4 regions of the Kitasatospora sp. NPDC088346 genome follow, and region 1 is predicted to be linked to each of the others. Evidence: riboswitches for the same ligand, from Rfam matches in the RefSeq annotation. Region 1 holds a riboswitch; each other region holds the start of a gene.
What was found. Region 1 has a riboswitch for cyclic di-AMP ahead of ACIOFR_RS02250 (NlpC/P60 family protein). Riboswitches for the same ligand answer to the same signal wherever they lie in the genome.
Positions count from the first base shown of each region.

Region 2: linked by a shared signal. The riboswitch ahead of ACIOFR_RS04955 (hypothetical protein) and the one ahead of ACIOFR_RS02250 (NlpC/P60 family protein) in region 1 are both predicted to bind cyclic di-AMP.
Region 3: linked by a shared signal. The riboswitch ahead of ACIOFR_RS23885 (transglycosylase family protein) and the one ahead of ACIOFR_RS02250 (NlpC/P60 family protein) in region 1 are both predicted to bind cyclic di-AMP.
Region 4: linked by a shared signal. The riboswitch ahead of ACIOFR_RS23550 (transglycosylase family protein) and the one ahead of ACIOFR_RS02250 (NlpC/P60 family protein) in region 1 are both predicted to bind cyclic di-AMP.

Region 1 covers NZ_JBIURH010000001.1:501,596-509,044, forward strand. Annotated here, with positions in the region: gene ACIOFR_RS02245 (NlpC/P60 family protein) at 105-1,133, shown strand; cyclic di-AMP (ydaO/yuaA leader) riboswitch at 1,524-1,711, shown strand; gene ACIOFR_RS02250 (NlpC/P60 family protein) at 1,722-2,804, shown strand; gene ACIOFR_RS02255 (NlpC/P60 family protein) at 3,062-4,126, shown strand; gene ACIOFR_RS02260 (hypothetical protein) at 4,147-5,421, shown strand; gene ACIOFR_RS02265 (carbohydrate kinase family protein) at 5,434-6,369, opposite strand; gene ACIOFR_RS02270 (glycosyltransferase 87 family protein) at 6,479-7,449, opposite strand, start outside.
Region 2 covers NZ_JBIURH010000002.1:301,423-308,871, reverse strand. Annotated here, with positions in the region: gene ACIOFR_RS04970 (alpha/beta hydrolase) at 1-162, shown strand, start outside; gene ACIOFR_RS04965 (phenolic acid decarboxylase) at 155-484, opposite strand; gene ACIOFR_RS04960 (helix-turn-helix domain-containing protein) at 640-1,488, shown strand; cyclic di-AMP (ydaO/yuaA leader) riboswitch at 1,639-1,810, shown strand; gene ACIOFR_RS04955 (hypothetical protein) at 1,812-2,984, shown strand; gene ACIOFR_RS04950 (hypothetical protein) at 2,988-3,473, opposite strand; gene ACIOFR_RS04945 (antibiotic biosynthesis monooxygenase) at 3,552-3,854, shown strand; gene ACIOFR_RS04940 (IclR family transcriptional regulator) at 3,858-4,652, opposite strand; gene aceB (malate synthase A) at 4,843-6,522, shown strand; gene ACIOFR_RS04930 (gamma-glutamylcyclotransferase) at 6,719-7,105, shown strand; gene ACIOFR_RS04925 (hypothetical protein) at 7,115-7,449, opposite strand, start outside.
Region 3 covers NZ_JBIURH010000019.1:121,163-128,611, reverse strand. Annotated here, with positions in the region: gene ACIOFR_RS23910 (helix-turn-helix domain-containing protein) at 1-119, opposite strand, end outside; gene ACIOFR_RS23905 (ATP-binding protein) at 538-1,089, shown strand; gene ACIOFR_RS23900 (DUF397 domain-containing protein) at 1,400-1,645, opposite strand; gene ACIOFR_RS23895 (sirohydrochlorin chelatase) at 2,064-2,942, shown strand; gene ACIOFR_RS23890 (hypothetical protein) at 3,089-5,269, opposite strand; cyclic di-AMP (ydaO/yuaA leader) riboswitch at 5,540-5,701, shown strand; gene ACIOFR_RS23885 (transglycosylase family protein) at 5,707-6,900, shown strand; gene ACIOFR_RS23880 (hypothetical protein) at 6,996-7,196, shown strand; gene ACIOFR_RS23875 (LacI family DNA-binding transcriptional regulator) at 7,290-7,449, opposite strand, start outside.
Region 4 covers NZ_JBIURH010000019.1:47,050-54,498, forward strand. Annotated here, with positions in the region: gene ACIOFR_RS23540 (M14 family metallopeptidase) at 1-1,204, opposite strand, end outside; gene ACIOFR_RS23545 (AEC family transporter) at 1,353-2,288, opposite strand; gene ACIOFR_RS23550 (transglycosylase family protein) at 2,473-3,504, opposite strand; cyclic di-AMP (ydaO/yuaA leader) riboswitch at 3,510-3,660, opposite strand; gene ACIOFR_RS23555 (WhiB family transcriptional regulator) at 4,055-4,615, shown strand; gene ACIOFR_RS23560 (hypothetical protein) at 4,631-4,987, opposite strand; gene ACIOFR_RS23565 (maleylpyruvate isomerase family mycothiol-dependent enzyme) at 5,038-5,850, opposite strand; gene ACIOFR_RS23570 (class II aldolase/adducin family protein) at 5,915-6,724, opposite strand; gene ACIOFR_RS23575 (TetR/AcrR family transcriptional regulator) at 6,871-7,449, shown strand, end outside.

The sequences.
Region 1 (7,449 bases):
GGGAGTGGCGCCGGAGCATGATCTTCACTAGGGTCTGGCGTCAAACCTATATTCCGGACTTTCCCTCGTTCGGGTGAGTCCAGCAGGAAGAAGGAGCAACCCCCTTGGCCTCCCACCGCCGTCCTAAGCAGCCCAGCCGCGCACGAGTGACCGTGCTGACCGCTGCCGCAGCGACCGCGGTCGCCCTTTCCGCGCAGGTCAGCGCCCACGCGGCACCGGCCAAGCCGAACAAGGACGAGGTCAAGGCGCAGGTCGACAAGCTGCTGGAGGAGCAGGAGCAGGCGGCCGAGAAGTACAACGGCGCCAAGGAGCGGTCGGACCAGCTGCGCAAGCAGGCCGACCAGCTCCAGGACCAGGTCGCCCGCGGCCAGGGACAGATGACCGAGCTGGCGTCCGGGCTGGCCGCCGTGGCCGGCCAGGAGTACCGCTCCGGCGGCATCGACCCGTCGATGCAGCTGATGCTCTCCACCAACCCGGACGGCTACCTGGCCCAGGCGTCCAGCTTCGAGCAGGCCGCCAGCACCCAGGCGGACACCCTGAAGTCGCTGAAGGACCAGCAGCGCCGGCTGGACCAGCAGAAGCAGGAGGCCGCGGCCGTCCTCGCCGAGCTGGACCGCAGCACCCAGACGCTGAACGACGCCAAGACCGAGGTCCAGAACAAGCTCAAGGACGCGCAGAAGCTGCTGGGCCAGCTCAGCGCGGCCGACCGGGCCGCCGTGATGGGCGACCGGGCCTCGCGCAGCGACGACCGCTTCGACCTGGCCAACCTCCCGGCCCCCGGCGGCTACGCCGGTGTCGCGGTGGACGCCGCCATGGGCAAGCGCGGTTCGGCCTACGTCTGGGGCGCCACCGGCGCGAGCACCTTCGACTGCTCGGGTCTGATGGTCTGGGCGTACGCGAAGGCCGGCGTCTCGCTGCCGCGCACCTCGCAGAGCCAGGCGACCGTCGGCACCAACGTCGGCACCAACATCGCCAACGCCCAGCCGGGCGACCTGGTGATCTACCACAGCGACGCCCACCACGTGGCGATGTACATCGGCAACGGCCTGGTGGTGCACGCCCCGCGCACCGGTGACGTGGTGAAGGTGATGAAGGCCGACGCCATGCCGATCAAGACCATCCGACGGGTCTGAGACCGGTCGCTCCGGGACGGGATCGACACCCCGACCCTGCAGTCCCATTTCGGACATTTGCCCTCTTGAGGGGCTAGTTGACGCTCCATGACACGCCCGGACGGGTCGAGATCCCGCTGTGATCTCCGACACGCCGGGCGTTTCATTGTGCGACCATATGCTGAGTATTTATCAGCCCTGGGTAGGTGTTCTGTCACTGTCGGTCGTAATCGGAATCAAACATGGCAATGATTCCGACTTTTTTCCGACAAGGATTTGAACGGATCACGGATGGGTTACTAGGGTCATGTCACGGACCGCCGCGCAGTCGTCCACCCAGCCCGGGTGGCAACGGTGGTCACCGCCGAGTCCGAGAAGCAGCCGGGCAGTCTGACTGCCTGTGGGGGAGCCCCTGAGGGGGTGCTGTGCATCGGAGCCGGGGAACCACGTTCCTCGGGGTGAATCGGCGCCAGGTCGACCGCAGGGGCGGCGCGCGGAGTTGGTCCGCGCGCCTGACGGGCAGTCGGTGAGGCGTTGTAGGGCTTGTCTTCCGGCCCGAACCCGTCAGCTCACCCGGTAGGCGGTGTGAGGAAGAAGGAGTCCGCCTTCGTGGCGTCCCATCGTCGTCCCAAGCCCGCAGGCCGGGCCCGCGTCTCCATCCTGACGGCCGCCGCCGCCACCGCCGTGGCGCTCTCCTCGCAGTCCGGTGCGCACGCCGACCCGGCTCCGACCAAGGACCAGGTCAAGGCCCAGGTCGACGCCCTCAACGAGGAGGCCGAGTCCAAGACCGAGGAGTACAACGCCGCGGTCGAGAAGGAGCAGAACCTGCAGAAGCAGGTCTCCCAGATGCAGGACCAGGTCGCCCGCCAGCAGGCGCAGGTGAGCACCATTCAGGGCAGCCTGGGGGAGATCGCCGCCGAGCAGTACCGCACCGGTGGGATCCCGCAGACCGTGCAGCTGATGCTCTCCGCCAGCCCGGACTCCTTCCTCAACCAGGCCGGCGCGATGAACCAGGTCGGCAGCTCGCAGGCCGACGTGCTGAAGGCCTTCAAGGACGAGCAGGGCAAGCTCGACCAGCAGAAGCACGAGGCCGAGCAGAAGCTCGCCGAGCTGGACACCACCGCCAAGCGGCTGAAGGCCGACAAGGAGGAGGTCCAGGCGAAGATCGCCAAGGCGACCGCCCTTCTGGAGACGCTCACCCAGCAGGAGCGTGACGAGCTCGCCGCTGCCGAGGCCAAGGCCGCCGCCGAGGCCAAGGCCAAGGCGACCGCCGCCCCGGCCCCCGAGCGGGCCTCCCGCGACTCGGCCCGTACGGACATCGCCGTCAACGTGCCGGCCGGTTCGCACGCCGCCGCCGCGATCGCCGCCGCCCAGTCCAAGCTGGGCAGCCCGTACTCCTACGGCGCGGCCGGTCCGAGCAGCTTCGACTGCTCCGGCCTCATGAAGTGGGCCTACGCGCAGGCCGGCGTGTCCCTGCCGCGGACCTCGCAGGACCAGCGCGGCGCCGGCACCAACGTCGGCACCAACATCGCCAACGCCCAGCCCGGCGACCTGATCATCTACCGGAGCGACGCCAGCCACGTCGCGATGTACGTCGGCAACGGCCAGGTCATCCACGCCCCGCACACCGGCTCCGTGGTCCGCTACGAGACCGCCACCATGGCGCCGATCAACGCGATCGTGCGGCCCTGACGCCGTCGCGTCCCCGTCCACGTCCACCGGCCCGGCACTCCCCGTGAGTGCCGGGCCGGTGGCGTCACGGCCGCCGGCCTGCGGCGGGACCGAGCGGTGGGCCAGGTGTCCGATTAGTGGTCAAATATTCGCTGCTGGAGGGGTTTGGACTAGCTCGGCCTGACTCGCTAACGTCTGCCCCCGGACCTCCGCACGGACGGCCGCCCACCCCCGGGCGGCGGCGGTGGCCCGGCCCGCAGGAACGGAGTCGCCGAAGCATGACCGTGCACCGCCGTCCCCCACTGCCAGGCGTCCGGCGGATCGCCCGCGCCCTGGCCGTCACGGCCGCGGCCACCACCGCGCTGGGAGTGACGGTCGCGGGCAGCGCCCAGGCCCTCCCCGGCCAGCCGGCCGAGCCGGTGGCCAAGAACGACGTCAAGGCCCAGGTCGACCAGCTCTACGACGAGGCCGAGCAGGCCTCGGAGAGGTACAACGCGGCCCAGGAGGACCAGCGGCGCCTGCAGACCGAGGCCGCCGCGCTGCAGAGCCAGATCGCGGGCGGCCAGGAGGAGCTCAACCGGCTGCGCCAGGACCTCGGCGCGCTGGCCGGCGCCCAGTACCGCTCGGGCGGGATGGGCCCGGGTGTGCAGCTGATGCTGGACTCCGACCCCGACGGCTACCTGGCCCGGGCCCGCGCGCTCGGCCAGGCCACCGACCGGCAGAACGACACCCTGCGCCAGGTGCTGGACCGCCAGCGCCGGCTGGACCAGCGCCGCGCCGAGGCGACCGCCAAGCTGGCCGAGCTGGAGGAGGTGCGCCGCTCGCTGGCCGAGAGTAAGTCCGAGATCCGGCAGCGGCTGCTCAAGGCCCAGCGGCTGCTGAGCGGCCTGGGCGCGGCCGAGCGGGCCCGGATGGTCGCCGACGACGCCCGGGCCGCCGAGCAGCGCGCCACCCGGGGCACCGACCGGCTGGACCTCGGTAGCCTGCCACCCTCCTCCGACCGGGCCGCCGCGGCGCTGGCCGCCGCCGTCAGCAAGATCGGCTCGCCGTACGTCTACGGATCGACCGGCCCCCGTACGTTCGACTGTTCGGGTCTGATGTACTGGAGCTGGCGGCAGGCCGGAGTGACCCTGCCGCGGACCTCGCAGGCCCAGGCCCACGCGGGGCAGCGGATCAGCCTCGCCGACGCACGGCCCGGAGACCTGGTGATCTTCTACAAGGACATGCACCACGTCGGCATGTACGCCGGCGGCGGTGTGGTGGTGCACGCGCCGTACCCGGGCGCCCAGGTCCGCTACGAGAGCGTCAACGCGATGCCCGTCGCCGGGGTGGTGCGGGTCTGAGCGGAGAGCTGGAGCGGCTGGTGACGAACCTGCCCCCCGAGCCGGGGGCGGGTCGTCCCGTGCTGTCCCGGCGCGCCGCCCTGCTGCTCGCGGGGGCCGGGGCGGCCCAGCTCTCGCTGCCGTTGCTGCGCCCGCCGGGCCGGCCCGCCGCTGCCGGGCCCCCCGTCGCGGCCCCGCTGCGGCCGGTGGTGGAGGAACTGCTCGCGGCCCGGGCCGCCGCCCTGCTCGGGCGGGACGGCGCGGCGCTGGCGGCGGGCACCGCGCCGGCGGCCCGGCCGGTCCAGCAGGGGCTGCTGGACCGGATGGCCCAGGTGCCGCTGGCCGAGCTCTCCTACCGGCTGACCTCCTTCACCGAGCCGCCGCCCGGCGCCGACCGGATCTCCGTCGCGGCCGAGCTCGGCCACCGGCTGGCCGACCTCGACCGCTACCCTGCGGTGCTGAACCGGCGGCTGGAGCTGGTCCGGCTGGCCGAGGGCTGGCGACTGGTCTCGGACGAGCCGGTCGGGGCCCCGGCGCTGTGGGACCTCGGCCCGGTCAAGGCCGTGCGCGGCAGCCGCTGCCTGGTGCTCGGGCTGGGGGCGGACCAGGACCTGGCGGGGCTGGCCGCCCGCGCGGACCAGGCGGTGCCGGCCGTCCAGTCCGTCTGGGGGGACGCCTGGCCGGGTCGGCTGCTGCTCCAACTCCCCGCCACCGAACTGGAGTTCGCCTCACTGCTGGACGTCCGGCCGGAGCCCTACCAGGGCATCGCGGCCGTCACGGTCGCCGCCGGCGGCGCCCCCGAGCACACCCCGGCGGACCGGATCGCGGTCAACCCGGAGGCGTACCGGGGCCTCAGCGAGCTGGGCCGGCGGGTCGTCATCACCCACGAGGCCACCCACGTCGCGACCCGGGCCGACACCCACGCCTGGACCCCGATGTGGCTCTCCGAGGGCGTCGCCGACCACACCGCGTACCTCGGCTCCGGGCGCACCCCCCGGCAGATCGCCCCGGCGCTGACCCAGGAGGTGACGGCCGGCCGGCTGCCCGCGGCGCTGCCCTCCGACGCCGACTTCACGGCCGGCGCCGACCGGATCGGCCAGGCGTACGAGCTCTCCTGGCTCGCCTGCCACGTGATCGCCCACGACTACGGGGAGCGGCAGCTGGTCGGCCTCTACCGGGACTTCGGCACCTCCGGCCGGCCCGTCGCGGGGGAGAGCGCGGACGCGGTGCTGGACCGGCTGCTGCGCGGGCGGCTCGGGGTGGGCGCGGCGGAGTTCACCGCGCGCTGGAGGAGCGAGGCGGCCTTCCTGGGTTAGGCCCGTCCGAGGTCAGGCCCCGTCCGAGGTCCGGCCCGGGAGCTGGAACATCCCGGGCAGGGCGGCCGTGAGCCGTTCCCGGTCGATCAGCGAGGTGTGGGTGCCGGCGCCGGTGCAGGCGTACGCCCCGGCCACCGCTCCGGCCCGCATGCAGGCCTCCGGCGGGTGGCCCGCCAGTCGGGCGCGGAGGAAGCCGGTGACGAAGGCGTCGCCCGCGCCGTTGCTGTCCACGATCGGCAGCCCCGGGTCGGCCACCGGGAAGTGCCGGACCTCGTCCCGTCCCCGGGTGAGCAGGTAGCTGCCGTGCTCACCGGCGGTGGCGACCACCAGCTGGGCCCGGCCGTCGGCCAGCACCGCGCGCATGACCTCCTCGTGCCGTCCCCGGCAGCCGGCCGTGGACAGGAAGACCAGGTCGGAGTTGAGGGCGTAGTGGCGGTGGTGCTCGTCGGCGCCGTCCCAGGCGTGCAGGTCGGTGGAGCAGCTCAGGCCCAGGCGGTGGATGTCCGGGTAGAGGTCGCGGTTGACGCCGGTGATCGACAGGTGCACGTGGGCGGCCCGCTCCAGGAACGGCAGCCAGAACTCCCGGGGGAGCCGCAGCCCGGCGGGGTGGCGGCCGTCGTAGAAGGACAGCCGCCGGCCGGCGGCGTCGACCAGGTTGACCCCGCGCGGGGTGCCGGCGGGGGAGACCAGGTGGCTGAAGTCCAGGCCGTGCCGGCCGTACGCCGCCAGCACCTGGGCGCCCTGCGGATCGTCGCCGAGGAAGTCGATGAACTTGGTCCGCAGGCCCAGCGCGTGGCAGCCCAGGGCCACCCCGCTGCCGGTGTGGCCGACGTAGTCGTGGACCGGGGGGACCTGCACCGAGTCGGCGTCCGGCAGCTCCAGCCGGTCCACCCGGACGATGGTGTCCACGCCGGCACCGCCGACGACCAGGACGTCGTACTCGGACATGAGGCATCCCCCAGGGGTGGGCGGCGGGGCCGGACGGCTCCCGATCGTGCCAGGGGGAGAGCATGCGCTGCAAGGGCTTGCAGCAAGTTTCAGCGGCCCGCCGGCCGGCTCAGGACGCGGTGCCGCGGCCGACCGGCTGGTCCAGCCCGTCCAGCAGGGCCTGCTCGTACGCGATGCCGGGCCGGACCGGGTACCCGACCGGGGTGGGGTCGGCGGCCGGCAGCACCACGGTGGTGGCCGGCTCGATCCGCCGGGTGGAGCGCCACAGGCGGCGGCAGGAGATCAGGGTGGCCGCCAGCAGGGTCAGGTTCCGCGCACTGATCACGGCGACGCCGAGCGCCTGGCTGCGCTGCACCTGCCCGAAGAGCAGCGGGAACTCCAGGGTGGTCAGCACCGCGGCGACCAGGATCAGCACGGCCACCGGCTTCTGGCTGGTGCCCCGGACGGTCAGGCAGACCGCGGCCAGGCCGATCAGCCAGATCATGTACTGCGGGCTGATCACCCGGCTGGTCACGGTGAACACCAGCAGCGCGGCCAGCGCCGCGTCGAACGGGGTCGCGGCCTGCCACCGGGTGGCCCGCAGCCGCCAGACCAGCAGCCAGCCGAAGCCGATCGCGGTGCCCGCCAGCGACAGCTTGGCGATCACCGGCACCCAGGGGCCGAGCATCTCCTGGGCGCCGTAGTTCATGGTGACCTGGCCGTCCCAGCCGCCGAACAGCCGGGCGAAGTGCAGCGGCAGGGCGCCCAGCGACTCGATCTCGATCCCGCGCTCCTTCTGGAACTTCAGGAAGTCGAACGCGCCGTTCATGCCGGCCGTCAGCAGGAAGCCGAGCGCTGCGGCGGTGGCCACGGCGGCCGTCCAGGACCGCCTGGTCCGGCGCCCGCGCGGGGTGCCGGTCAGGGCCAGCACCGGCCAGACCTTGATCAGGGCGCCCAGGCCGAGCAGCAGGCCGCCGAGCGCCGGCTTGCGCGCCACGGCCAGCAGCCCGACCACCGTGATCGCGGTCACGATGATGTCGTACCGGCAGTAGACCGTCGGACCGAGCAGCGGGACGCCGACCACCCACATCCAGGCCCCGG
Region 2 (7,449 bases), on a different contig from region 1:
GGGGACTACTCCCGGGAGACCCGGGCGTTCGCCGCCGCGGTGCGGCTCCCGATGTCGCTGGCCACCGCGACGGTGCCGGAGGGCGGCCACAACTTCCAGACCTGGAGCCGGCTGCTGCCGTCCGCGCTGGAGTGGCTGTCGCCGCGGCTGGCGGTCAGCTGACCGGCTGGAGCTTTCCGGTGTGCAGCTCGCCGACCCGGCCGCCCTCGCCCTCGTACGTCCAGAAGACGCGCACGGTGAGCGCCTCCAGGTCCATGACGTGGCTGACCGTGATGCCGCTCTGCTCGGTCCAGCTGACGAAGTACACCTGCGGGCCGACCTGGGCGACGTGCAGCTTCACGTCCTCCCACTGGCCGGCGGACTCGCCGAGGCCCTCCCAGCGCAGCCGGGTGCCGTCGGCGGAGTAGGAGTTGCGGAAGGCGGCGCCGTTGTCGACGTCGAACAGGTAGGTACGTCCGGCGAAGCCAGGCAGGGGCGCGGTCATCTCGGGGGTGATCCTCTGAACGGTCGGCGGCGGCCGCGGCCGGGGGTCCGGCCGCTGCCTCCAACCTAGCGGACGGGCGCGCGCCCGAGCCCGCTTCGAACGGTCCGGGCGGCCGGCCTTGAGTCTCCCGCGGGGCAAGGTCCTAGATTCGGCACGTGGACGGAACGGAACGCTTGCTCACCATCGGCGCGATGGCCCGGCGCACGGGCCTGACGGCCAAGGCCCTGCGGCACTACGACCGGATCGGCCTGCTGCGGCCGGCCGAGGTCGACCGGGGCACCGGTTACCGGTACTACCGGCCCGAGCAGGTGGCCGGGGCGCGGTTGGTGCGGGCGCTGCGGGCGGTCGACCTGCCGCTGGAGGAGGTCCGGGAGTGCCTGGCCGCCGCCGATGCCGGCGACGGCGGCCGGGTGCCGCAGGTGCTCGCCACGCACCGGCGGCGGCTGCAGGCCCGGCTGGACCGGCTGCGCGGCGCCGTCCACCGGACGGATCATCTGATCGAGGAAGGGACGGAGTCGCTCATGGGTGAGGACGGAGCGGGGGCCACGGCCCCCGGGGACGAGCGGCAGCTCGCGGTGGACCTGTTCAACGGGGTCTGGCGGCTGCTGGAGCGGGAGGACCGCTCGGTGGAGGACGACGACCGGATGGTGCACATGGCGCACGCCTCACGGCACCACTGGGGGCAGGTGGGCACCGCCGTGAACCTCAGCCGGGGCGAGTGGCAGTGCTCCCGGGTGTACGCGGTGCTCGGCCGGGCGGAGCCCGCGCTGTACCACGCCCGGCGCGGGCTGGAGATCTGCCGCGCCCACGCGATCGGCGACTGGGACCTGGCCTTCGCGTACGAGGCGCTGGCCCGGGCGACGGCTGTGGCGGGGGACCGGGACCGGGCCAGGGAGTGGACCGAGCAGGCCCTGGCCGCCGCCGAGGAGATCGCCGCCCCCGAGGACCGCGAGCTGGTCCTCGCGGACCTGGAGGGCATCCCCGGGCAGCCCCGATTCTGGTAGCGCACAGGGGGCGCGGTCGCGGACGTGGGGGCAGGCGGGCTGTGAGGGACGTCTCATTGTCGGTATGCGACCCATCTGCCTAGCCTGCACGGGATGCCCGGCTGGGCAGACCCGCGGTCGGGACGCCTAGTCCTGTCCACCCGGCGGCGGACACCCGACCCACCTTCTGGACAGGAGCGGGGGAACCAGGTTTGTCGCCGTCGCGCCCCGCTCCCTCCGGAGCCGGGCGCGCGGCTCGGGGTGAAGCCGCTCCCCACCGGCGGCCGGGCAGCCTCGTGCCCGAACCCGACAGCTCACCTCGCAGGCGTCGCAGAGGAACCGCCATGCGACTTTCACCGACCCCCGCCCGCCTCGGCCTGCTGGCCGGAGCGACCGTACTCGCCGGCGTCCCGCTGGTCGGCCAGGCGCAGGCCGCCGGTCCGACGGTGACCCAGGACCGCCTGTCGCCGACCGCCATGGCGGCCGACACCGCCACCAAGGCCACCCTCACGGTGCACTCCTCGGGCTGCTTCACCGCCAAGACCCTCGGGGTCGGCGTCCGCGACGCCGCCGGGCACAACCTGGACTTCCCCGGCAACACCTCCAACGTCCAGATCTGCCCGGGCGGGACGACCTTCACCAGCGCCGCCCGCACCCTGCCGGCCGGCACGTACACCCAGTTCGGTTTCTGGCAGGACTCCGCCAACGCCTGGCACAACCTGCCCTCGCAGACGCTGACGGTCGGCGGCTCGACCACCCCGGCCCCGGCGCCCACCCCCACCCCCACCCCCACCCCCGCGCCGACCCCGACGCCCACCCCCGGCGCCGGTGCCCCGGTCGCGGGCAAGTCGCTGACCTGGTCGGACGAGTTCGACAGCCTCTCCGCGTCGCGCTGGACCACGGACAGGAGCAGCTCGTACCGCTACGGCAACCACAACCCGGACGACAACAAGCTCGACTGGCTGAGCAAGAGCGGCGTGAGCGTCTCCGGCGGCAGCGCGAACTTCACCGCCAAGCCGGGCGCCAACAAGCTGGAGAACGGCAAGCAGGCCTGGGACACCGGACTGCTCACCACCGAGTACTCCGCCGAGGGTTTCCAGGTGAAGACCGGCGACTACGCCGAGACCCGGGTCAAGCTGCCCTCCGGCACCGGAGCCTGGCCGGCCCTGTGGACCTGGAAGAACGGCAACGGGGAGATCGACTCCTTCGAGTACCACCCGGACAACCCGAACCTGCTGGAGCTGACCAACCACGTCAAGTCCGGCTCGAAGTACTACACCGACGCCGGTGCGGTCGCGAAGGACAAGTGGGTCACCATCGGCACCTACTACGGCGCCAACTCGGTCGACTGGTACGTCAACGGCACCAAGGTCTTCTCGGACAACACCGGGGTCGGCGCCAACTGGTCCGCGTACCTGATCCTCAACCTGTCGCTGAGCGCGGGCCAGTACCACCCGGCTCCCTCGGGCACCGCGCCGATCACCTTCGCCGCGGACTACGTGCGGGTCTACCGCTGATGCTCAGCCGGTCACGGAGAGCGTGAACGGGGTGCGGTCGTCCGCCGGGTGACGGTCGTCCGCCCCCACCACCAGCAGGTGCCCCTCCGCCCGTGTGCCGGGGGGCACCTGCGCCGCCACCCGGACGGGCGCCAGCACGGTCGCGGTCCGCCCGGGGCCGAGCCCGGCCGGGAAGCCGCAGCGCAGCAGGTGCCCGGCGGCCCCGGGCGCGCAGGAGGCCGGGAAGAACGGGCCCTCGAACGTGAAGCCGGCCGGCAGCTCGATCAGCACCGTGAACGGCGAGGCCGTCCGGTCCGGTCCGGCGTTGGCGACGAAGCCGTGCAGCGTGGTGGCGCCGCCGGGCGGCGCCGGGTCCGGGTCCAGCCGGACCACCCGCAGGTCGGCCTCGGGCGGCGGCGCCGCCCCGAGCGTGCCGAGGACCCCGGCCAGCACCGCCGCCGAGACCGCCGCCACCGCGGCCGCCGGACGCGGACTCACCCTCCCGGACATGTCGGACCTCCCACCGCTCGCACTCTGGTCGATACTCACGGTAGCGACCGAAGATGGCACGAGCGGAGGAGGACACGGGTGTCCGAGCAGGTACTGAGCGAGGTCAGCGGCCGGATCGCCGAGGACCGGGAGGCGGGGTTCGTGACGGCGTACCGCGCCCTGGTCGCGGGCGAGCTGCCCGACGGACTGTTGCGAACCGAGCTGCTGCGCGGGCCGGACCGGCACTGGCGGGTGCAGAGCCTGTGGCGGGACCTGGCGGCGCTGGAGGCGGTGCGGGCCGATCCGAAGATGGCCGCCGCGCCCCGGCTGTTCCGGGAGGCCGGCAGCGAACCGGACCTGGCCGTGTTCGCGCTGATGACCTCGGCCGTCCGGCCCGGCTGACCCTCAGGGTGCGAGCACCTGCCCGAGCCGCAGGGCGATCTGGCGCATCACCGGTACCAGTGCGGCGCTGCCGGCCGCCGACTCCAGGGCCCGGATCCGTGCCTCGGGCCCGGAGACCGAGAGTGCGGTCGGGGTCGGCGCGCCGGGGACCGCGACCGCGATGCAGCGGACGCCGATCTCCTGCTCCTGGTCGTCCACCACGTAGCCCACCTCGCGGGCGTGCGCGAGCTGGGCGACCAGCTCCTGCGGGTCCGTGACGGTGTACGGGGTGTGCGCCTGGAGCGGTTGCGGGCCGAGCAGGGCCCGGGTCTCCTCCTCGGGCAGCTGGGCCAGCAGGGCCTTGCCGACGCCGGTGCAGTGCGGCTGGACCCGGCGGCCGACCTCGGTGAACATCCGCATCGAGCGGCGGGACTGCACCTGGCCGACGTAGACCACCTCGCCGCCCTCCAGGACCGCGAGGTTGGCGGTCTCGCCGGTGGCCTCCATCAGCTCGGCCAGGTAGGGGCGGGCCCAGCTGCCGAGCAGCCGGCCGGAGGTCTCGCCGAGCCTGATCAGCCGGGGGCCGAGGGTGTACCGGCGCGCGGTGTCCTGGCGGACATATCCCTGCTGGACGAGGGTACGGATCAGTCGGTGGATGGTCGGCATGGGCAGGCCCGAGGTGCTGGAGAGCTCGCTCAGGGTCGCGATGCCGCCCGAGTCGGCGAGCGCTTCCAGCAGCTGGAAGGCGCGCTCGACGGACTGCACGCCACCGGCGGCGCGTTCGGTGCCTGTCGGTGCTGCGGCGGGGGTGCTGGCCACCGGCGTTCCCTTCACTGTCGGAGGAGGAGTAGAGTCCCAGCGATCTAGCTCAACAAACCGTTGAAATTCTGTATCGCGGAAACTACTCTCCACCCTACAGAACGAAACCCGCCGGTAGGTGGGTTCGGATCCGGGAGGTTCCCACCGGAGCTCCCCGAGCTTTCCCAACCGTCCAAGGAGTGTCCTGCCCATGGGTGCAGATCAGGGACCCGCCCCCAGCCTCCGCCCGGGAGTGCCCCCGGGCGTTTCCGCCGCAGCCCCGGTCGTCACGGTCGCCGGTCCGCGCGTGCCCCGTGCGGAGGAGGTGCTCACCCCGGAGGCGGTCGCCTTCGTGGTCGGCCTCCACCGAACCTTCGAGGGCCGCCGGCAGGAGCTCCTCGCCCGACGCAGGGCCCGACGCGCCGAGATCGCAGCGGCGGGCACGCTGGACTTCCTCCCCGGGACCGCCGAGGTCCGGGCCGGAGACTGGCAGGTCGCGCCCGCCCCCCGCGCGCTCCAGGACCGCCGGGTCGAGATCACCGGCCCGACCGACCGCAAGATGGTGATCAACGCCCTCAACTCCGGTGCCCGGGTCTGGCTCGCCGACTTCGAGGACGCCACCGCCCCCACCTGGGAGAACGTCCTCTCCGGCCAGATCAACCTGATCGACGCCTTCGAGGGCCGGATCGACTTCACCTCCGAGGCCGGCAAGGCCTACACCCTCAAGCCCGCCGCCTCGCTCGCCACCGTCGTGGTCCGCCCCCGCGGCTGGCACCTGGACGAGAACCACCTGCTGGTCGACGGCGTGCCGGTGGCCGGCGCCTTCCTCGACTTCGGCCTGTACTTCTTCCACAACGCCGCCCGGCTGCTCGCCAAGGGGGAGCAGGACCCGAACTCCGGCCCCTACTTCTACCTGCCGAAGACCGAGAGCCACCTGGAAGCCCGGCTCTGGAACGACGTCTTCACCCACGCCCAGGCCGAGCTCGGCATCCCGCACGGCACCGTCCGGGCCACCGTGCTGATCGAGACCATCACCGCCGCGTTCGAGATGGAGGAGATCCTCTACGAGCTGCGCGAGCACGCCGCCGGGCTGAACGCCGGCCGCTGGGACTACCTGTTCTCGATCGTCAAGAACTTCCGCGACGCCGGCGAGCACTACATCCTGCCGGACCGCAACAGCGTCACCATGGCCTCCCCGTTCATGGCCGCCTACACCCGCCTGCTGGTGCAGACCTGCCACCGGCGCGGCGCGCACGCCATCGGCGGCATGGCCGCCTTCATCCCGTCCCGCAAGGACCCGGAGGTCAACGCCGCCGCGCTGGTCAAGGTCAAGGCCGACAAGGACCGCGAGGCCGTCAACGGCTTCGACGGCTCCTGGGTCGCCCACCCGGACCTCGTCCCGGTCGCCCGCGCCTCGTTCGACGCCGTCCTCGGTGAGCACCCACACCAGAAGGACAACCCGGGCCCGGCCGAGCCCGTCACCGCCGCCCAGCTGCTCGACATCGCGGGCGCCGGCGGCAGCTGCACCCGGGCCGGCCTGCACAACGCCGTCCAGGTGGGGGTCCGCTACATCGAGGCGTGGATCCGCGGCCTCGGCGCCGTCGGCATCTTCAACATGATGGAGGACGCCGCCACCGCCGAGATCTCCCGCTCGCAGATCTGGCAGTGGATCAACAACGGCGTGGTGCTCGCGGACACCGGCGAGAAGGCCACCGCCGAGCTGGTCCGCCGGCTCGTGGCCGAGGAGCTCACCGCGCTGCGGGCCGAACTGGGCGACGAGGGCTACGCCGGTGGGCGCTGGCCCGAGGCCGCCAGGCTCTTCGAACAGGTCGCGCTGGCCGAGGAGTTCGTCGACTTCCTCACCCTGCCGGCGCTGCGCCTGCTCGACTGAACGGGCCCGATCCATCCAGCCGCGAGCCGTCCGCAGCCTGCCGGGCTGTAGCACCGCCCGCACCGCTCACGCCGTTCCGTACGGCCGTCGCGCGACGGGTACGGGACGGCCCACCGGCCCGGCCCGGCCGAGGGCACACCTGGGGAGGTCCCGCCCCCGGCCGGGCCGTGCCGTCCCCTTCCGGAGGTACCACCCGATGGCACGCATCTTCTTCAACGGCCAGGCCATGGTCGGCGGCCCGTTCCACCCCTCGGTCGCCGGCATGCTGATCGGCGCGGTCCGCACCGCGCCCGGCCACCGGTTCTTCTCGATCGGCGACGTCTGCCCCGGCCTGCTGGCGGACCCGGCCGTGGACACCGCGATCGAGGGCGAGCTGTACGACGTCCCGCTGGAGCACCTGCGCGACGTGATCCTCCCCGGGGAGCCCCGCGCCCTGGAACTCGGCGTGATCGAGCTGGCCGACGGTTCCGCCTGCCTGTCCATGGTGCTGGCCCGGGGCGAGCTGGAGCGCGGGGTGCACAAGGAGATCACCGAGCACGGTGGCTGGCGCGCCTACCTGGCCACCCTGGGCCGCACCGCCTGACCCGGCCGGTCACCCGCCGTCGCGGACGTCGGCCAGCTCCGCCCGGACCAGCTCCAGCAGCCGTCCCATCCAGTTCCGGCCCGAGCGGCCCTGCTCGCCCCAGTACGCCGAGCCGGGATCGCCGTAGCGGATCGGAGCCTCCCCGGTGGCCAGCAGGACCCGCGCGGCCGCCGGATGCTGGGCGAACTTCGCGCGCAGCACCCGGGCCATCAGCGCGGGCCGCGCGGCCGGCGCGGCCCCCGGCAGCCCGTCCAGCGCCCGGAACGCCTCGGCCGCGCACGGGTAGTCGACCCCGTCGACGGTGACCTGCCCCGGGCTCTCGTTGTACAGGTCGGACAGGGACA
Region 3 (7,449 bases), on a different contig from region 1:
CGGATGGCGTAGCCGGCGTCCTCGCGGGTGATCGCGCGCCCTTCACGCAGGCGGCGTAGTTGGGAGCCGAGGAGGATTCGGCGCACCATCGAGCCACCACCGGGCTGAACTGTGGTCATGCGGTCGAAACCTCCACCTCGGGCAAACAGCGCACAGTCTGCCATCAGTTGAGCGCTCTCGGTGCCTGTACTGATGCAACGATCTACCAGTTCTGCATCACATCCACCATCTTGCACGTGCATCCGGCGCTTGCATATGCCAATACCCCGACTGCACGTGAATCGACTCTTGCATCTGCAGTGAGCGCAGAGGACCATGGTGCACGTGCACCTGCACACCCCTGGCAATCCCGCGGGCTCCGCCTCGACCACATGCGCGAACCGCACGCCGTACCCGGCAGCGCTGTTCGCGCAGCCGGATTCGCGTGCACGCGAGTGGTCGTCGGGCGCAGCGGCCGCGCGGCCGAGCGAGTCGGAGGTGACCGGCATGACCCCGGCGGGTCCAGCCGTGTCGGCCCCCTTATGGGAGGAGCTCTTCATGGGCACCGGAACGGCCTTGGCGACCGACCCCCACGTGGTCAGCTGTACCCTCGCTCCTCGCTTCGAAGCCGTGAGAACCGCGCGCGAGTTCGCGAGATCGACGCTGCAGGGGTGGGGCCTCGGTGAGCTCTTCGACGACGTCTCGCTGGTCGCCTCCGAGCTGGTGACCAACGCGCTCCGGCACGCCCTGGGCGCGGCCGAGCCGGCACGGCTGCCGATGCAGCCCGGGCCCCGGCAGGCCGCGGACGCCGCACTGCCGATCCGAATAAGCCTGGTGCACCGTGCTCCGCAGGTGGTCTGTGCGGTGAGCGACCCGAGCAGCACCGGGCCGGTGGCCCGGGAGGCGGACTTCGTCGCGGAGTCCGGCCGCGGGCTGCACCTGGTGGACTCGTTCAGCCGCTCGTGGGGCTGGCATCCGCTGGCCGGCGCGGGCAAGGTCGTCTGGGCCCTGTTCGAAGCCGCACCGTTCGAGCGGGCGCCGTTCGAGGCCGCGTCCTACGAGGCGACGTCCGGGAGCGCCGCCGCCGGGCGGCACCGCCGCTCCGCCTGACCCGCTCCCACCCGTCCCGGACCGCCGGTCCGTCCGGGACGTCCGGCCGGACCGCCGCCGTCGGGTCCTCCCGGTGGAAGAAACGGCGCGGCGCGGCGAAAGGCCGCACCAGGTCGCGGTCAAGGGCCGGTCAACCCGCGCGACCCCCCGTTCGAACCTCCGTGCGGCATCCCGTACGGCGTCCGGCTCGGCATCCCGTGCGGCACTCCGCACGGCCGCCGGAGAAACACCGAGGCCGCCGTGGCGCCCCGCCCACGACGGCCCAGCCCGCCCCTGCTCCTCGCGTTCCGCGCCCGGTCGCTCCGGGTTCTCAGTTCGCCCCCGCGGCGAGGTGGTCGAACTCGCCGTCCTTGACGCCGAGCAACAGCGCCGCGATTTCGGCCCGGGTGTAGACCAGGGCCGGCCCGTCCGGAAAGCGCGAGTTCCGCATCGCGACGTCTCCGCCGGGCAGCGCCGCGAACTCCACACAGTTCCCCTGGGAGTTACTGTGCCGACTCTTCTGCCAGACCACCCCGACGAGGTCCGCAGCAGCCATGCCGTTGAAAGCCTCACGCATTGAAATCTCCCCGATTGACCGGCGATCTCCTCACCTGACGTGATGATAGCCCGGCTGCACGTGCATCAGCACGGGATGGCGCCCGTGCCGATGCACGCCATTACCGAAGTCGTGAATCCCTCACACCGCATCAGTGGACCGCACATTCAAGGGCATAGTGGAACGAAACACAGAGTCCCGATGACCGTCCGTACACCGCGAAAAGCGGCGCGTCGATCTTCGAGGCGGGTCGGCTCCCTCACGGGCAGTCACCTCGGACCGCTGTGAGCCGCGTCACGGTGAATCCGTCGGAGCGTCACGAGCCCGGCACGGGAAGGCTGATGATTTGACCGAGAACATCCCTTTTGACCTGGGAGCTTTCACCCAGTCCTGGGATCCGACTGCAGCCAGGTCGGGCGAATGTCCTACGATCTCCGCCATGAGCACCGCAGCGATCCCGGGCGCGCCACTGCCCGTCCGTACGCCAGGCTCCCGTGCGCGGGGGCGCCACCGCCGTCCTGAGCGCCCCGAGGTCCCGGTCGGTTCGCCGGCCCTGGTGCTCGCGGTGCCCGCCGACGCCGGTCCGGAGTCCCGTCCCGTGGTGGACGAGCTGTTGTCGATCGTGCGCAGCGAGCAGCCCGGCATCGAGGCCGCAGCCGCCTACCTGGCGGTCGGCGAGAGCGCCCCGGAGGCCGTCACGGTCGCCGCCCTGCTGGCCGAGGCCACCAACGCCGGGTACCCGGCGCCGGTCGTCGTCCCGCTGCTGACCGGCCCGCACGGCCGGCTGGGCGAGCTGGCCGAGGTCGCCGCCGCCGCCGGCTCCCCCGTCACCGACGCGCTCGGCCCGCACCCGCTGCTGGCCGAGGCGGTGCACGTGCGCCTCTCCGAGGCCGGTCTGGCCCGTGCCGACCGCGCCCGGCTGTTCGCGATCACCACCGCCGCGGACGGCATCGTGCTGACCGTCGTCGGCGGCGAGGAGGCCGCCACGGCCGCCGGGATCACCGGTGTGCTGCTGGCCGCACGGCTGGCCGTGCCCGTGGTGGCCGCCGCGCTGGACGTCCCGGGTTCGGTGGTCGCGGCCGTCGAGCACCTGCGGGCCACCGGTTCGCAGCGTCCCGCCCTCGCGCCGCTGGTGATCGGCCCCGAGGCCGACCCGGAGCTGCTGGCCACGGCCGCCGAGGAGACCGGCTGCCCGAGCGCCGCGCCGCTGGGTGCGTACCCGACCGTCGGTCAGCTGATCGCCGGCATCTACATGGCGGAGCTGCCGCCCGCGCCGGCCCCCGTCGAGGAGCCGGTCGAGGACAAGCCGGCCGGCTGACCCGCCCGGGCCCGCAGACCCGAAGAGCCGGCCCCGGCCCCCCGTCGTCGGGGGGGCCGGGGCCGGCTCTTCCTGCGTGTGCGTGGCTCCGGCCTCCCGCGCGGGCCGCCCGGGCGGGCCCGGGGCTCGTCGGGTGAGCCCTCCGGTCAGGTCGGGAGGCGTGAGGTCTTCGCCGCCGTGTCGCTCAACCGCAGCGCCGGGGTGACCGGCTGGCGCGGGCCGTCCGGCACGCTGGCCGGGGCCACCGAGGCGTTCCACTCCGCGGGCGCGGCCTTGCCGCCCCCGGGCTTGCCCACCTCGACGGCCTGGCTCTCCCCCGCCTTGCGCAGCACGATCCGCTTGGGGGCCGGGGCCTCCGGGTCGAGCCAGACCTCGTTGCCGCTGAAGGAGCAGTCCAGCACCTGGATGTCGTCCGGCTCGCCGTCCGTGGTGGCCCGGAAGGCCACGCCGGCCTTCCGGTAGCCGGTCAGCCGGCAGCGGCTGACCGTCACCGGCTGCCCGGCCAGCTGGTGCTTGGCGGTGGAGACGGCGTAGTCGGACTGCCCGGCGGCGTCGATCAGCAGGCCGTCGAAGACGGTTCCCTTGTCGCGGCCGAGCGCGTGCACGGCGACCCCGCCGGCCGCGTTGCCGTACAGGACGCTCGCGGTGTAGTCGAAGTCGTTCAGGTAGGCGCCGTGCTCGATGCCCCAGCCGCCGTTGTGGTAGGCCACGAACTGGGTGACGGTGTGGTGGTGCTGGGCGTTGAGCCAGACGAAGATGCCGTTCTCCAGGTTGTTGTGGGCCAGGCACCGTTCGAAGGTCCACACCCCCTCGCTGGTCTCCGGCCACTCGTACCCCGAGGCGCCGGTGGCCCCCTGCACGCCGACGGCCACGCAGTCGGTGGCCCGGCTGCCGGTGCCCGCGCCGAGGCTGAAGCCGGTCAGCCGGTAGCCGCGAGGGTTGGGTTCGAAGACCGTCCGGGAGGCGACGCAGGACTCGTAGCCGATGTCGTCGGACGGCCCCTGCGGGGTCCGGGTGTCCTGCGGCCCGTCCCACCAGTAGGCGTCCTCCCAGGTGTTGTGGCTGATGCAGCTGCGGAAGGTGACGCCGTGGCTCATGTGCGGGACGAAGGCGTGGTTGCCGGCGTCCCGGACGACGACCCCCTCCACCACGGTGCCCCGGCTGGCGTCGGCGAGCATGTGGAAGTGCAGCCCGTACCGGCCCAGCACCGGCTCGGTGACGGCCTTTCCGTTCCACTTCTCCTTGCCCTCGGCCCGCGGGCCCAGCCAGCGCAGCGCAGCGTGCCGGACGTCGGCGCGGCGGGAGCCGGTGAGGTGGATGTGGGCCCGGCCCTGCTCGGTGCCCTCGACCCGGACGTTGCGGGTCAGGTTGAGCACCTCGGCGCCGACGGTGACGCCGCCGCCGACCGCGACCCGGGGGTGGGCGTACTTCAACGGGCCGTCAAGGACGACCGTGCTGCCGTTGACCTGACGGACCGTGCGCAGGTCGTACTGGTTGGTGAAGTCCTCGCCGTCGGGGGCGCCGGTCGGGGTGACGGCCAGTTCGTCGCCGGCCTTCCAGCCGGTCGGGGCGGCGGCGAGGGTGATGCTGGTGTCGCCCGCTCTGAGCGCTCCGGCGGCCCGCACCCAGGCCGTCCGGGCGGCGCCGTCCAGGCGCAGGTAGCCGGCGCCGGTGACCCACAGGCCGGTGTCGGAGTCGACGACGGTCATGCCGCCGCCCTTGAACCGGCGCTCGTCCACGGCGGGGAAACGCACCGTGTGCACGGCGGTGTCGGAGGGGGCGAGCACCAGGCTGCCGCGGACCTCGATGTTGCCGGCCGAGCCGAGCGTGAGGTCGGTGTCCTTGGCGAAGACCAGCGAGCCGGTCGGCTCGATCAGCAGGGAGCCCACCGTCGCGTCCGCGTCGAGCAGCACCTGGTCGGTGATCCGCACCGCGGACTTCGGACCGGGGACGGCGCCGCCCCAGCCGGCCGGGTCGGACCAGCGGCGGCCGCCATCGGTCACCGGCGGCGGCGGGGCGGGCGGCGCGGAGGTGGCACCGGACGTGGCGCCGGAGGTGGGCGTGGCGCTGTGCTGGTGGGGGCTCGGGGTCGCTCCGGCCTCCGTCCGGCCCGGGCGCGGGCGGCGGAAGCCGACCGGCGTCTGACGGACCAGCTCCTCGCCGGTGACGGCCGCGACGATTCCGACGGCCCCCCAGATCAGCAGCCTGCGCCGGGCGATACGCCCCTTATGGTCCGGTTCGGACCGATGTGACCTGGGCCGGGCCGGCCGGGGCTTCGCGTCGTCGGCGCCGTTCACGGGCTCCGGCGGTCTGTGCTCGAACTCCATGATCGCTCAGCCTCACCCAGGCCTCGATAACGACTCTGCCGACTGAAGCATAGGCAAGTCCCCATCCGCTAAAGGCTTTTGCGCGAAAGCGAGCGATAATGAACGGTCCGATCGAGGTTTATCGATCATGAAAAGGCGATGCGAACAGTGTGATGGCGGTCACACACATTTGCGGTTTCAACTTACGTCTGCCTAATGTCCTCCCACGTTCGTGGTCGCACGGACCCAGCCACCCGGGACGCCGAGTCCTGCCGCCGGGTGCGCTGGCACTGCACAGAAGCACCGCGGGCAGGAGCGGGGGAACCAGGTAGGTCGCCCGGGAACGGTACGTCGGTACCGGTCCGGGGCTTGGGGTGAAGCCGTGCTCAGCACGGCCGGGCAACTCCAGCCCGAATCCGACAGCTCACCTCGCAGGCGTGGGAGAGGAACGCATCTTCATGCTGCCCATCAGCGCCTCCAAGCGCGCCCGCCGCATCATCGCCACCACCGGTGTCGTCGGCATCGGCCTCACCATCCCGTGCCTGACCGCCGGGTCCGCCTCCGCCGCCTCGGTCGCCACCTGGGACAAGGTCGCCCAGTGCGAGTCCTCCGGCAACTGGAGCATCAACACCGGCAACGGCTTCTACGGCGGCCTCCAGTTCACCTCCAGCACCTGGGCCGCCTTCGGTGGCACCGCGTACGCCCCGCAGGCCAACCAGGCGACCAAGGACCAGCAGATCGCCGTCGCCGAGAAGGTGCTGGCCTCCCAGGGCCCCGGCGCGTGGCCGGTCTGCTCCGTCCAGGCCGGTCTGACCAAGGGCGGCGAGGCCCCGCAGATCAACACCGGCGCCGCGGCCACCACCACCCAGGCCGCCCCGAAGCCGGCCGCCGCCCCCAAGGCCGCCCAGCCCGCCGCCCCCGAGGCCGCCGCGCCGAAGGCCGCGACCACCGCGCCCGCCGGGAGCACCCACCAGTGGTCCGGCAAGAAGTGGGACGGCTCCCGGGAGCACGGCAGCCACGACTACACCGTGGTGGCCGGCGACTGGCTGTCCCACATCGCCGAGAAGAACCACGTCCAGGGCGGCTGGGAGAAGCTCTACGAGCTGAACAAGGCCACCCTGACGGCCGGTCCGCACGTCATCTACCCGGGTCAGCACCTCGACCTCGGTGACGGCACCCGAGCCGCCGCCCCGGCCGCCGCCGAGCAGCCGGCCGCCCCGGCCGCCCCGGCCGCCAAGGCCGCCCCGGCCGCGAGCACCGCCGCCAAGCCCGCCGCCGCCACCCAGGCGACCGGCTCCAAGGCCGCGGCGATCAACTTCGCGCTCTCCAAGGTCGGCCAGGCCTACGTCTACGGCGGCAGCAGCGACGGCGGCTGGGACTGCTCCGGCCTCACCCAGGCCGCCTACCGTCAGGCCGGCGTCTCGCTGCCCCGCGTCGCCGCGGACCAGGCGGACACCGCCACCCGCGTCTCGCTGGACAGCCTCCAGCCGGGCGACCTGCTGTTCTGGTCCAACAACGGCAGCAACTCGGGCGTCTACCACGTCGCGCTGTACGTCGGCAACGGCACCTACGTCGAGGCCGCCAACCCGAGCGCCGGCGTGCGCACCGAGACCATCGCCGACTGGGCCCCGGACTTCGCCGGCCGGATCTGACACCTGATCCGCGGCCCCGTCCCCCGGCGGGCCTGGCCCGACCCGGGGGACGGGGCCTATGCTGCGGCGAGCCCACCGATCCGGGAGAGCACGCCATGGCGAAGGTCACCATCACCCTCGACGCCGATCTGGCCATCGAGGTGATGCTGCAGTCCGGCACCAGGAATCCGCAGGACGCGGTCGAGTTGGTCGTTCGGGACTACCTCGACCGCACCCGGCGCACCGAGGCGCGGACCGGCGACGCGGCCGACGGGCAGCGACTGAACCAGCCACGGCCGGTCGTCGAGGAGGGCTGAGCTCCCTCCGCCCACGAGAACGTGCGCAACAGCCCCGGAGAGGGTCTCTCCGGGGCTGTTCGCACGCTCGGGCACCACGGGCCCCGGCCGGGCCTACCGGCCGTTGGACACCGCTCCGGTGGAGCCGCGCATGACCAGCTCGGGTTGGAACATGTACTCGGTGCGCTGGCCCAGGTTCCCGCCGACCTCCTCCAGCAGGGCGTCGACCGCGGCGGTGGCCATCGCCTCGACCGGCTGGCGGATGGTGGTCAGC
Region 4 (7,449 bases), on a different contig from region 1:
CGTTCGGGCCCGGGTACATCTCGAAGGTGTAGGCGAAGACCCGGTGGACGCCCCACAGCCAGTCGTCGATGGACCCGTCGGTGATGTACAGGTCGCTGGACTGCTCGGGGGTGTAGCCGTTGGTGCCGGCCATGGTGCGGCCGAGGGTGGCGAAGGTGTTGTACTCGTCCGCCGTCATGCCGGTGGTGGTGTTGGCGGTGGTCCAGCCGAACGGCCAGAGCACCAGCTGGCTGTAGGTGTGGAAGTCGATCGCGGCGGTGATCTGCTGCTTGCCGCCGACCACCCGGCTGCGGACGAAGTCGGCGACCACCTTGGTCTCCTTGGCCGACTCCGGCGCGCTGCCCCGGTAGGTCTCGCTGGAGGTGGAGCCGGACGAGCCGCCGCAGCAGCCGAACTTGTAGTTCCAGTTGCGGTTGAGGTCGGTGCCGACGCTGCCGCTGCCCGCGTTGGGCTGGCGGTCCTTGCGCCAGCTGCGGTAGCGGCCGGTCGCGATGTCGTACTCGCCGCCGTCCGGGTTGAGGTCGGGCACCACCCAGATCTCCCGGCTGTTCACCGCCGCCGCGATCCGGCTGTCGGTGGCGTACTTGTCGCCGAACTCGTGCAGCAGGTACAGCGCCATCTCGACGGTGAGGTGCTCGCGGGCGTGCTGGTGGGCGGTGAACAGCACCTCGGGCTCGTTCTCGTCGGTGCCGACGTTGTCGCTGATCTTCACGGCGACGATCGCCCGGCCCTCGTACGAGGTGCCGATGACGCGCTTGCTCATGATGTCGGGGTGCGCGGCGACCACGGCGTCGATGTCCGCGGTGGCCTCGGCGTAGTTGTGGTAGCCGGAGTCGGCCGACGGGAAGTCGGCCGGCGTGTCGACGGCCTGCGGGCTGCCGTCGGCGCCGTCCGCGCGCCCGGGCAGCGGCGCGAGGTCCCAGCCGAGCGCCCGTACCCGGGCGGCCTCGGCCGGGGTGGCGGTGAGGACGACGGAGGTGGTGCGGACGGCGTCGACGGAGGCACCGGTGGCGGCGATCGCGGACCGGTCGGCGACGGTGGCGGGGCCCTCGGCGACGTACTGCCGGGCGGTGTCGGCCGCGACGGCGGCGCTGTCGGGGCCCACGGGGTGCGCGGAGGCCTGGTTGCCGAGCGGGGACGCGAGGGCGAGGGCCAGCAGCACGGCGGTGGCCGCGGCGGGCTTCCCTCGGCGGGGCAGTCGCATGACTGTCCTCCTGTGGGGGTCCGTAGGGGACGGAACGGGGGAGGAGCTGCGGCGCGCGCCAGCATGATGGTCCGTCAATGTCATGGTTGCGTCAAGAGTGTGGTGCCAAGGCGGCGGGAGGGAGGCCGCCCGGCGGTGTGACACCGGATCAGTGCGTGGGCCCCAGGGCGGCGTACACCAGCGACAGCGTGCCCATCGACACCAGCGTGGACGACAGCACCGAGTCCCGGGCCACCGCCGTGCTCAGCCCGTACTCGCGGGCGTAGACGAAGGCGTTCTGGGCGGTCGGCAGGGCGGAGCAGAGCACCACCGCCAGCAGCTGATGCCGCGGCAGGTCCAGCAGCAGGCCCCCGACGGCCAGCGCGGTCAGCGGCTGCACCAGGGTCTTCAGGACGACGGCCACGCCGACCTCGGCGCGCCCGCCCGGGACCGGGGCGCCGCGGCCGTGCAGCGACATCCCGAGCGTGATGAGCGCGGTCGGGACGGCGGCCGCCCCCAGCAGCTCGACGGGGCGGGCCAGCGCGGTCGGCACCCCCAGGCCCGCGGCCGAGACCAGGGCGCCCAGCGCCGAGGCCATGATGATCGGGTTGCGCACCGGAAGCATCAGCATCCGGCCGGCCGTGCCCGCACCCCGGCCCCGGCCGGTCCCCGCGTCCAGCAGGGCCAGGATCACCGGCGAGACCAACAGCACCTGGAACAGCAGGATCTGGGCCACGAACGAGGCGTCACCGAGCACCTGCACGGCCACCGGGATGCCCAGGTTGGCCGAGTTGACGTAGCCGGCCGCCATCCCGCTGATCGCCCGGTCGGCGGGCCGGCGGTGGAACAGCCGGCGCCCGGCCAGGAAGCCCAGCCCGGTGGCCAGGACCGTCCCGGCGGCGAACGCCAGCATCGCGGTGTTCGCGAAGGCGTCCAGCCGTGCGCCCGCCAGCATCGTGAACAGTGCGGCGGGCATCGCCACGTGGAACACGAACCGGCCGAGCACCGCCTCGGCCTGCTCGCCCAGCAGTCCCGTCCGCGCCACCAGGTAGCCGACCGCGGTGAGCACCCAGATCGGGGCGAAACCGGACAGCAGCGACTGCATGGAACCTCGGTCTGGATCGTCGGGCACGGGCCGCGGGCGCCAGTCTGCCAGGGCCGCCGCCGGCCGCCGGCGGCGGGGCCGCCCGCCCGTGCGTCCCCGAACGCACCCCGACGCACCGCGGGCGGTCCCGGTGGGTGCCGGGCACCCACCGGGACCGCCCGGGAACGGCGGCCGAGCCGGTGGCTCAGGGCAGGTTGAGCACCTGGCCGGGACGGATCAGGTCGGGGTTGGTGCCGACCGTCGGGTTCTGCGCGTACAGCCCCTTCCAGCCGCCCAGCGTCAGCGAGTCGGAGATGGTGGAGAGGGTGTCGCCGGGCGCGACGGTGTAGGTGTTCGGCGGGGCCGGCTCGGCGACGGCGGCGGTCACCGCTGCGGCCCGGGTGGTCGGCGCGGACGCCGCGGTCGTGTCCTGGGCGGCGGTCGGCGTGCCGCTGGGGGAGGCGCCGGGCACCGGAAGGTCGGCGCCGGGCGAGGCGGTGCCGGTGGGGGCCGTGCCGGTCGGCGCGGGGGTGACGGGGGTGGTCGCCGTGGGGTCCCCGGGGGCCGGGGTGGCCGGCGGGGTGACACCGGGCTGCGGCACGATGGTCGGCTGGTCGGTCGGCAGCCCGCTGGGCTGGCCGGTCGGCAGGCCCGACGGCTGGTCGGTCGGCAGGGCGCCCGGCAGGGTCCCCGGAAGGTCGGTGGAGATCTGCGGGGAGGCGCCCGGCTGCGCCGGAGCGGTGGTCGCGTCGGGGGTGGTGGTCGGCGTGAAGTACTGCGGCACGGCCGCGCCGTCGCCGCGGACCCGGGGACCGGTGTCCGGCGTGGTCTCGGTCGGCGCGGGGGCCGGGGTGGCCGTCTGCGCGGGCAGCCCGGCGGCGGGGCCGCAGGTGGGCCACAGGCTCGGGCCGTGGCCGGCCAGCAGCCGCTCGGCGACGATGACCTGCTGCTCGGGCGTGGCGTGGTCGGGCTGCGAGGCGAACTCGTCGCCGCCGTACGCCACCCAGGTCCGCAACGTGAGTCCGAGGCCCCCGTAGTGTCCGGTGCCGGGATCGCCGTTCCAGTCCGCGCCGGTCTGGCACTGGGCGACCGTCTGCCAGGTGTCGGCCGTGGCGGCGTGTGCGCCGGTCGCGGTCAGCAACGGAAGCGCGAGACCGACACCCGCCACGCCGGCGGCCGCCACGGCCCGGTCGGCCTGGGTGGGACGGCGGTGACGCCCGGAACCCGAAAAGACCATTCAGTCATCCCTCTCCGCACGCCTGCGAGGTGAGCTGTCGGGTTCGGACCGGGAGGTGGCCCGGCCGCGCCGGGCGCGGCTTCACCCCAAGCCGAGGGGGATCGGCGGAAAAACCTGGGTCCCCCGCCCCTGCCCAGGGTCTTTCGATCGTCCCGTGGCGCGGTGGGCAGGGTTGGGCGTGCCGCGTTCCGGGCGCCCGCAGCAGCGGGCTGCTCGGGAGATTAGAGGGATCCACGCCTCAATAACAAGCCTGCATACTGAGCATCACACAATCATCACGACACCCCCGACCGGCGGCCCGTCAACCCCCCCTCCGCCCCGGCCGGGACCGGCGGTCCCGAGACCCCGGAGGTTCGACGGCGCACGGCCCCCGGCACGTCTGCGACCAGCGCTCGAAGGCGCTCCCGGGTCCCCCGGCCGACGGCCGGCCCGCACCCGGCCCGCCCGCCTCTCCGGGGATTTCGACGCCCTCCGGCCGAACCGCCGACCCCCTCCGCCACGTCTTGTCCGGTGTGGGACCAGCTCGACAGCTCGACCAGGGAGGCCGCCCATGTCCGTACAGTCGATCACCGGGGCGCCGACCGCCACGGCCCGGCGCCGGCCGGCCCGCGTCGGTGTGCTGCCCGGGCTGGAGGCCGCGGGCTGCCGCCAGGTGGACCCGGACCTCTTCTTCGGGGCGCGCCGGCAGGACACCGGGCCCCGGGTGGAGGCGGCCAAGGAGGTCTGCCGGCACTGCCCGGTGCGCGAGGCCTGCCTGCGCAGCGCGCTGGTGCACGAAGAGCGGGACGGTGTCTGGGGTGGGCTCACCCCGGCCGAACGGCGGAGGTTCGGCCGTCAGCTGGGCGACCTGATCGACCTGGGCGAGCAGGCCTCGCGCCGCTCCGACGCCGAGCTGATGGCGATCGGCCGCGAGCAGCGCCGGGCCCGCCCCGGTGTCGTCCTGCTCCTCACCGACCGGGGTTGGACGCAGGCCCAGCTCGCCTCCGCGCTGGGCGTGGAGCCGGCCGCCGTCCGTACCGCCCGGATCACCGCCGAGCGGATCGTCGCCCACTGCCGGGCCGTCGGCCTGCGGGCTCCGACCTGGGCCCGGGTGGTCGTCCCCGTGGGATAGCACCCGGGACGGCGGTCAGTCCTCGTGGCCGGCCAGCCGGGCGCCGTGCTCGGCCTCGTCCGCCCGGACGTCGCCGGGGGAGTCGGTGACCAGCCGCCAGCGGCTCGCCCGCCCGTCCGGACCGGTCAGTGCTCCCCGCCGCAGCCCGGCGCCGATCCGGGCCCGGGCCTCGGCCTCGTCCGCCGGATCGGCCGCGAACAGCACCCGCACCCGGAGCCGGCTGCCGGCCGGCTCGGCCGAGGTGAAGTGCGGGGCGAGCGGGCACGGCGGTTCGTGCTCCCAACCGCCGCACAGCGCCACCGTCACGGCGGCCCCCGGCGCCCGCGGGTCGGCCCCCGGTTCCAGCTCGACCACCGCGTCATGGGCGAACACCCGGCGCACCGCTCCGGTGTCCGCCCGGCCGTGGGACGCGCCCGCCGGACTCACGGCGCCGTGAAGAAGGCGGGGAACGCGGGCGCGAGCCAGGGGCGGCGCCCCCAGGCGAGCAGGGCGCCGCGGGCGACGGCCTGGAGCGGGGAGCGACGCCCGAGGGCCATCAGGAAGAAGGTGACGGGCTCGGTGACGATCGTGCAGTCGGGCCGCCGCGGCGCCTGCTGATCGACCGTCACCGTGCCGTCGTCGACGGTGACTCCGAACAGGGTGCCGCCGCGCACGCCGATGGCGTAGCGGATGTGGCGACCGGCGGCGGCCCGGGCGTCGACCACGCGGGGCATGGCGGTGCGCAGGAACGGGAGCGACAGGTCGACGCGTTCGCGGTCGACCATGTGCGGCTGCCCGAGCGCCCGGGCCAGGTCGTAGCCGTGCCCGAGCATGTGGGTGAGCAGGTAGGAGGCCAGGGTCGGCAGGTCCATCGGCCCCAGCGGGGTGTCGAGGAGCCGGGCGCCGGGGCCGCCGGCGGCGGCCTCGGCGAAGTCGCGGGTGTGGCGGACGATCGCCTCCGCGAGGACGAGCGGGTCGCGTTCCGGGTCCGCGGCGAGCGACCCGGCGTTGGCCGCCGCGAGGCTCGCGGGGGTGCCGTCGCCGTACGGGCGGTCGAGGCCGCGAGCCAGGTCCGCCATCAGCCGGTTGGCCATCGCCAGGTGGGCGGCCGCCTCGCCCACGGACCACTCGGCGCCGGGTATCGGCGCCGCCGCGTCGGGCCTGGTCCGCAGGACCCGGGCGATGTCCTCGGCCGTGGCGAGGGTGGCCGCGATCAGTCGCGGACTGACGGCGGCGGCAACGGCGGGCTCGGTCATGGGGACGAAGCCTGGCCCACGACCGGCCGGGCTGTCCAGAGGTGTGCCGGGGGCCGCCGGCGGGTCAGTCGAACAGGTCCGGGTCCGAGGCGGTGATCTGGTCCCACAGCGGACGCGCCTGGAACCAGCCCGCCAGGTGGGTGCCGATCTGCCCGCGGGTGATCAGTGCGGTCTCCCGGTCGATCAGGTGCGGGGTGCCGGCGGCCATCGCCAGCAGCTGTGCCTGGCAGGAGCGTTCCATGGTGATGAACCACCAGACCGCCTCGGCGACCGAGTGCCCGACGGTGAGCAGGCCGTGGTTCTTGAGGATCACCGCCTTGTGGCTGCCGAGCGCGGTGGCGATCCGCTTCCCCTCCTCGGTCTCGTTGACGACACCGCGGTAGTCGCTGTGGATGCCGTGGTCCTCGAAGAAGGCGCAGGCGTCCTGGGTGATCGGGTCCAGCGGGATGCCGAGGCTGGAGAACGCCTTGCCGTGCAGCGAGTGGGAGTGCGCGGCGGCGACCGCGTCGGGGCGGGCGGCGTGCACCTGGGAGTGGATGACGAACGCGGCCCGGTTCACCGGCCGGCTGCCGTGCAGCAGGGTGCCCTCGTGGTCGACCAGGATCAGGTCCGAGGCCCTGATCTGCTGGAAGCTCATCCCGAACGGGTTCACCCAGAACCACTCGGGGTTCTCCGGGTCGCGCACCGTGATGTGCCCGGCCACCCCTTCGGAGAAGCCGAACCTGCCGAACAGCCGGAATCCGGCCGCGAGTTGCTCCTTGCGGTACTGCCGGTCGGCCTCGACCGACTCGAAGACCGGAGGCATCGGCAGGGTGACGCCCTCCGGGACGGGACCGACGGCGGCGGCCAGGGCGGCGGGCAGCGTGGTGCTCATGGCGGGGCTCCAGGAGTCGGCGGCGGTGCGGACAACCGAAAGATACAGCGGTGTATCGGATACGCCAATGGATCCGATGTGTATCGGTATCGTGAACGGTGTCGCCGCCCGTCCGACCGGGCCGCCCGGCCGAACAGGGAGTACCGATGCCCAAGGGCGTGACCAGACGCCGCCCGCGCACCCGCGCCGCACTGCTGCGGGCGGCGCTGGAGACCTTCGCCGAGCAGGGCTTCCGGGCGGCCTCGATCGAGCAGATCTGCGAGCGCGCGGGCTTCACCCGGGGCGCGTTCTACTCCAACTTCAGCAGCAAGGAGGAGCTCTTCCTCGCCCTCTTCGACGAGCACAGCGAGCGGATCGTCCGGCGGATCACCGAGCTGGTTGACTCGATCGCCACCGAGGACCTCACCCTCCAGGGCCTGGTCGAGGTCCTCTCCGACGTCGAACCCGCCGAACGCGACTGGTACCTCGTCACCACCGAGTTCACCCTGCACGCCATCCGCGACCCGCAGGCCGCCTGGGTGCTCGCGCGCCACGACGCGCGGCTGCGCGCGGAGATCGCCCGCTGCCTGCGCGAGCACCTCGACCGGGCCGGCCGCACCCTGACGGTCGACGCCGACGAGCTCGCCCGGCTGCTGATCGCCGTCCGCGAGGGCGGACTGGCCCAGAGCTACGTCGAGCCCGACGAACTCCCGCCCGGACAGCTCGAACGCCGCTTCCTCGCGATC